Regions from separate parts of the Escherichia sp. XD33 genome, predicted to be linked through region 1. Evidence: riboswitches for the same ligand, from Rfam matches in the RefSeq annotation. Region 1 holds a riboswitch; each other region holds the start of a gene.

Region 1 (2,199 bases):
TCGCCAACAGCGATCGCCCTTGTTCCAGCATTTCCTGTTCGGTGCGCGCGTGTGGCGCGTCGAGCAAGGCGGCAGCTTCGGGCAAGTTTGGCGTTATTAATGAAACCTGTGGCAATAATCGACTGCGCAGCGTAGCAACCGCCGAAGGTGAAAGCAGCGGGTCGCCGCTTTTTGCCAGCATAACGGTGTCGAGTACCACGTTTTGGATCTGATAACGTTGCAACCGTTCTGCCACCGCTTCAACAATATCGGTTTCCGCCAGCATACCGATTTTAGTGGTATCGATTCGCACATCGCTGAACACCGAATCGAGCTGGGCGGCGACAAAATCAGGCTCAATGCGATACACCGACTGTACGCCACGGGTATTTTGCGCCACCAGTGCAGTAATAACTGAGCAACCATAAGCGCCAAGTGCCGAGAAGGTTTTAAGATCGGCCTGAATCCCCGCACCACCACTCGGATCAGTACCGGCAATCGTCAGAGCGTTAATTCGTTTCATGCCTGCACCTCCTGCGTCAATTGCCAGAGCGCATCAAGGAAATGTGGAACAAAACTGCCTGGCCCCTCGCTTCTGGCGACTGCGCGTTCTCCGGCTTGTTTCATCCAGTGACAGGCAGATGCGACATTTTCCAGCGTATCGCCTGGTAACGCACAGCAGGCAGCGACAACCGCCGATAATGCACAGCCAGTTCCTACCACTTTGGTCATTAACGGATCACCACCGTGAATACCAATGATACGATGTCCATCGGTAACATAATCCATCTCGCCAGTGACCACGACGATTGCGCCAGTTTCCCGTGCCAGTGTTTGTGCAGCGGGTATCGCGTTAGCTGCGGCGTCAGTGGTATCCACTCCCCGTCCGCCATTAGCAATGCCAGCTAATGCCATGATTTCCGAAGCATTACCACGTATCGCTGCCGGTTTAAAAGATAAAAGTTCATGACAAAAATGGCGGCGATAATCGAGCGCACCCACCGCTACTGGATCAAGCGTCCAGGGTGTTTGAGAGCTTTTTGCTTGCTCAACGGCAGCACGCATCGCCTGAGCGCGTGGCTGCGTCAGTGTGCCAACGTTAATCAACAAGGCACTGGCGATAGCCGCAAACTGACTGGCCTCTTCGGTTTCGATAACCATCGCTGGCGATGCACCGAGCGCCAGCAAGGTATTGGCGGTAAAGGTTTGCACCACATCATTGGTCATGCAGTGCACAAGAGGGGAATGTTGGTGAAAAAGGTGTAACGCGTGCGCAGATTGCGCTGAACCCAGCAGGTCGACTTGCATAGTTTGCTCCTGCCATAACGTGAAGAAGCAATGACCTGGTGGTCCGTGACTTCCCTACGCTGGCATTATCCAGATCAGGTGATACGGGTATTTCTCAGCCTTCACGCAGAAGGGCACCCCGAGTCGTTTGGTTGCGATGATAAATCGCAGAGGAGGATGGTAATGTCCAGCGCACGCGTTGTAAACGAGGAAAAACGGCAGTTTTACAATCGCGTTAATAAATTATTTGATATATGAATCCAGCACCTTCAGAACGACATCCAGATCTTCTTCACGTTTTAGCTCATCCCCCTGGTGAACGATGTGTTCCGTCAGATGACCTTTAATCACTTCCCGCATCAGACCGTTTACCGCGCCACGGATAGCAGCAATCTGTTGTAAAACTGCAGCGCATTCGTGCGGCTCGTCGAGCATTTTCTTGAGCGCCACGACCTGGCCCTGAATCTTACTGGCACGCGCTTTCAGTTTCTGTTTATCACGGATTGTATGAGACATGGCAACACCTGGTTAACAAGAATATGAAAAATCATAGCACTATTAATCTACTGGGGGGTAGTATCAGGTACTGGGGGGGAGTAGAATCAGATTGCCGAATTAATACTAAGAATTATTATCATGACCGAATTTACAACTCTTCTTCAGCAAGGAAACGCCTGGTTCTTCATCCCCAGCGCCATCTTACTTGGTGCGCTTCATGGCCTGGAACCAGGGCACTCAAAAACGATGATGGCGGCGTTTATCATCGCCATCAAAGGCACCATTAAACAAGCGGTGATGCTCGGACTGGCAGCAACTATTTCGCATACCGCAGTGGTCTGGTTAATTGCCTTTGGCGGGATGGTGATCAGCAAGCGCTTTACTGCTCAATCAGCAGAACCGTGGCTCCAGCTGATTTCCGCAGTGATCATTATT
Region 2 (2,199 bases), on a different contig from region 1:
GCCAGCCATCCCATCGGCACCGGTCCGTATGCGGTGATCCGCAACACCACCAATCAACTGAAAATTCAGGCATTCGATGACTTCTTCGGTTACCGGGCATTAATCGATGAAGTTAACGTCTGGGTTCTGCCGGAAATTGCCGACGAGCCAGCTGGAGGTCTGATGCTAAAAGGTCCACAGGGCGAGGAAAAAGAGATTGAAAGCCGCCTGGAGGAAGGTTGCTACTATTTACTATTCGACAGCCGCACCCATCGCGGGGCGAATCAGCAAGTCAGGGACTGGGTAAGCTATGTGCTTTCTCCAACTAATCTGGTCTATTTCGCTGAGGAACAGTACCAGCAACTGTGGTTCCCGGCTTATGGACTGCTCCCCCGTTGGCACCATGCCCGCACCATAAAGAGCGAAAAACCGGCTGGTCTGGAAAGCCTCACCCTGACCTTTTATCAGGATCACAGTGAGCATCGGGTGATTGCCGGGATCATGCAGCAGATTCTGGCAAGCCACCAGGTCACGCTGGAAATCAAAGAGATCGACTACGATCAGTGGCATGAAGGAGAGATCGAGAGCGATATCTGGCTTAATAGCGCCAACTTTACGCTGCCGCTGGATTTTTCGCTGTTCGCGCACTTGTGCGAGGTGCCGCTGCTCCAACACTGTATTCCGATCGACTGGCAAGCCGACGCCGCCCGCTGGCGCAATGGCGAAATGAACCTGGCGAACTGGTGCCAGCAACTGGTCGCCAGTAAAGCAATGGTGCCGCTTATCCACCACTGGCTGATCATTCAGGGACAACGCAGTATGCGCGGCCTGCGTATGAATACCCTCGGCTGGTTCGATTTTAAATCAGCGTGGTTTGCGCCGCCGGATCCATGATTGCTGGTAGATAACAAAATCACTACACTAACGCCGTTCTCAACGGGGTGCCACGCAAACGCGTGCGCTGAGAAAATACCCGTCGAACCTGATCCGGATAACGCCGGCGAAGGGATTTGAGGCTCCTTCTCAAGTCCTTTGCCACTCTTTTTTGAGGTGCAAAGTGTTAAAAAAATGTCTTCCCCTGCTGTTGCTGTGCACAGCGCCCGTTTTCGCTAAACCCGTTCTGACTGTTTATACCTACGATTCCTTCGCCGCCGACTGGGGGCCTGGTCCAAAGATCAAAAAAGCTTTTGAAGCCGACTGTAACTGCGAACTGAAACTGGTGGCGCTGGAAGATGGCGTTTCGCTTCTCAACCGTCTACGGATGGAAGGCAAAAATAGTAAAGCCGATGTGCTGCTGGGGCTGGATAACAATCTGTTAGACGCCGCCAGTAAAACCGGACTATTTGCCAAAAGCGGTGTGGCAGCGGATGCCGTTAACGTTCCCGGCGGCTGGAATAATGACACTTTCGTACCGTTTGATTACGGCTACTTCGCCTTCGTCTATGACAAGAACAAACTAAAAAACCCGCCACAAAGCCTGAAGGAGCTGGTTGAGAGCGATCAAAACTGGCGGGTGATTTATCAGGATCCGCGCACCAGTACGCCGGGGCTGGGTCTGTTGCTATGGATGCAAAAAGTCTATGGCGATAACGCCCCGCAAGCCTGGCAGAAACTGGCGAAGAAAACCGTCACCGTCACCAAAGGCTGGAGCGAAGCCTACGGCCTGTTTTTAAAAGGCGAAAGCGATCTGGTACTGAGTTACACCACCTCTCCGGCTTATCACATTCTCGAAGAGAAGAAAGATAACTACGCCGCTGCGAACTTCAGCGAAGGTCACTATCTGCAGGTGGAAGTCGCCGCCCGCACCGCTGCCAGCAAGCAGCCGGAGCTGGCGCAAAAATTCCTCCAGTTTATGGTTTCTCCGGCTTTTCAGAATGCGATCCCAACCGGTAACTGGATGTATCCGGTGGCAAATGTCACACTGCCTGCCGGGTTTGAACAATTGACCAAACCGGCCACCACGCTGGAGTTCACACCAGCTGAAGTGGCGGCACAACGTCAGGCATGGATTAGCGAATGGCAACGCGCCGTCAGCCGTTAATTCCCGGCTGGTTAATTCCAGGTGTAAGCGCCGCCACGCTGGTGGTAGCGGTTGCGCTGGCGGCGTTTCTCGCCCTGTGGTGGAACGCACCGCAGGGTAGCTGGGCGGCAATCTGGCAGGACAGCTACCTGTGGCATGTGGTGCGCTTCTCCTTCTGGCAGGCGTTTCTCTCGGCGCTG
Region 3 (2,199 bases), on a different contig from region 1:
CCCAGGCAATTTTGGTCAGTTCGCCCAGCGTATGCAGCTCGGCAAACTGCGCTTCATCGTTGGCGTCCTGAATAGAACCGGGGCGCAGACCGTCGCCCAGCGACAGCGAAACGTCATAAGCGGCACAGATTTCACAAATTTCGCGGAAGTGTTGATAGAGGAAATTTTCCTGATGATGGGAGAGGCACCATTTCGCCATAATCGAACCGCCGCGAGAGACGATACCGGTCAGGCGTTTCGCGGTCATCGGCACATAGCGCAGCAGTACGCCCGCATGGATAGTGAAGTAATCCACACCTTGCTCGGCCTGTTCCAGCAGCGTGTCGCGGAACGCTTCCCAGGTAAGATCTTCGGCGATCCCGTTAACCTTCTCCAGCGCCTGGTAGATCGGCACTGTACCGATCGGCACCGGGCTGTTACGCAAAATCCACTCGCGGGTTTCGTGAATATAGCGACCGGTGGAGAGATCCATCACCGTATCCGCTCCCCAGCGCGTGGACCATACCAGCTTTTCCACTTCTTCTTCGATGGAAGAGGTGACCGCCGAGTTGCCGATATTGGCGTTAACTTTTACCAGGAAATTGCGACCAATAATCATCGGCTCCGATTCCGGATGATTAATGTTGGCCGGGATAATCGCACGTCCGGCAGCAACTTCATCACGGACAAATTCCGCAGTGATATTTTCCGGCAGATGTGCGCCAAAGCTCATTCCCGGATGCTGGTGGCGTAAAACCTCGCTACGGATGCGCTCGCGGCCCATATTCTCGCGGATGGCGATGAATTCCATTTCCGGCGTGATGATGCCCTGGCGGGCGTAGTGCAGTTGGGTGACACGGCGTCCTGCTTTGGCGCGTTTTGGTGTTAGTACGCCGCTAAAACGCAGTTCGTCGAGGCCATCATCTGCCAGCCGCGCTTTAGTGTAATCGGAACTGCGCACGGTAAGTTCTTCGGTATCGCCGCGCGCATCGATCCACGGCTGGCGTAGTTTTGCCAGCCCTTGCTGCACGTTAATGGCAATCTGCGGATCACCATACGGGCCGGAGGTGTCGTAGACCGGAATCGCTTCGTTTTCTTCGTACTGCGGCTGTTCTTTGCTACCGCCAATTAGCGTCGGGCTAAGCTGGATCTCACGCATCGGCACGCGCACGCCGGGGTGTGTGCCAGTGATATAAATGCGTTTTGAGTTGGGAAAGGCGGTGCCTTCCAGGGTGTCGATAAAATGTTGGGCCCGGGCGCGTTGTTCGCGGCGGGTCAGTTTTGTTGCAGACATAGCTCATTCCAAAAAGTTAAGGACGTGGCTTGTCAGACGACGGATGAAGCAAGAGACGATCGCCGCAGGGGCGATGCGATAGCAGATTAACTCTTGTTCCCTTCGCAGGTATTAGCCTGATCAGGTTCCGCGGATCCCGAATAAACGGTCTCAGCCAGTTAAGGCACTCCGACAAGAAATTAGCCCCGCAAATGGGGCATTGAATGTAAATTACGCGTTAACAGCGCAGAACTCAAGCAGGATGTTTGACGCGGGCGGCGTCAAGCACCAGCAGAATCAGCTTATCTTCCAGCACAAAGCGCGCTTCCAGCGCCTCGCCGATGTCAGATAAAACCTGTTGAAACTCAAGGTAATTATCATGATCGATGGCGGTTTCCAGACTGGAATCGTAGTAATCCATAATCTGTTGAGTATTGGCTTCGAGTTGCGGCCAAATCTTCGCGGCGCGCGCGAGTTGCCCGTTGCCTTCCAGCTTATGAAGAATGCGCTCATAAATACTGAAATGTCCGGCAGACAAGTAATCGACCAGGCTCTGACAAAAATCATCAAGGGCTTTTTCGTTTAGCCTCATGTACGATTCTTTGCCAGGCTTAATGCCAACCAGATTGTAGTAAGCCACGAGCAGATGCTTACGTACATGTAGCCAGCGATCAACCAGTTTGTTACTTCCTCTGACGCGCTCCGTCAGGTTATCGAGCTGGTTAAGCATGATTGACTCCGCAAGTTTGTATTCAAAAACTGCTCAGTGAGAAATGTAAAAACCATGTTAAACATGCCAGTGATGCAAAGGTAGTGCAAGAGCTATGGATCGTATAATTGAAAAATTAGATCTCGGCTGGTGGGTCGTCAGCCATGAACAAAAATTATGGTTGCCGAAGGGAGAATTGCCATATGGCGAAGCGGCAAATTTCGATCTTGTGGGTCAG

Evidence for each region. Region 1 has a riboswitch for thiamine pyrophosphate ahead of thiM (hydroxyethylthiazole kinase). Riboswitches for the same ligand answer to the same signal wherever they lie in the genome.
Region 2: linked by a shared signal. The riboswitch ahead of thiB (thiamine ABC transporter substrate binding subunit) and the one ahead of thiM (hydroxyethylthiazole kinase) in region 1 are both predicted to bind thiamine pyrophosphate.
Region 3: linked by a shared signal. The riboswitch ahead of thiC (phosphomethylpyrimidine synthase ThiC) and the one ahead of thiM (hydroxyethylthiazole kinase) in region 1 are both predicted to bind thiamine pyrophosphate.

Annotation. Positions count from the first base shown of each region.
Region 1 covers NZ_JAENDM010000030.1:48,633-50,831, forward strand. The annotation lists gene thiD (bifunctional hydroxymethylpyrimidine kinase/phosphomethylpyrimidine kinase) at 1-502, opposite strand, end outside; gene thiM (hydroxyethylthiazole kinase) at 499-1,287, opposite strand; TPP riboswitch at 1,322-1,418, opposite strand; gene rcnR (Ni(II)/Co(II)-binding transcriptional repressor RcnR) at 1,510-1,782, opposite strand; gene rcnA (nickel/cobalt efflux protein RcnA) at 1,903-2,199, shown strand, end outside.
Region 2 covers NZ_JAENDM010000005.1:25,987-28,185, reverse strand. The annotation lists gene sgrR (DNA-binding transcriptional regulator SgrR) at 1-873, shown strand, start outside; TPP riboswitch at 907-1,006, shown strand; gene thiB (thiamine ABC transporter substrate binding subunit) at 1,037-2,020, shown strand; gene thiP (thiamine/thiamine pyrophosphate ABC transporter permease ThiP) at 1,996-2,199, shown strand, end outside.
Region 3 covers NZ_JAENDM010000047.1:17,837-20,035, forward strand. The annotation lists gene thiC (phosphomethylpyrimidine synthase ThiC) at 1-1,273, opposite strand, end outside; TPP riboswitch at 1,354-1,454, opposite strand; gene rsd (sigma D regulator) at 1,506-1,982, opposite strand; gene nudC (NAD(+) diphosphatase) at 2,077-2,199, shown strand, end outside.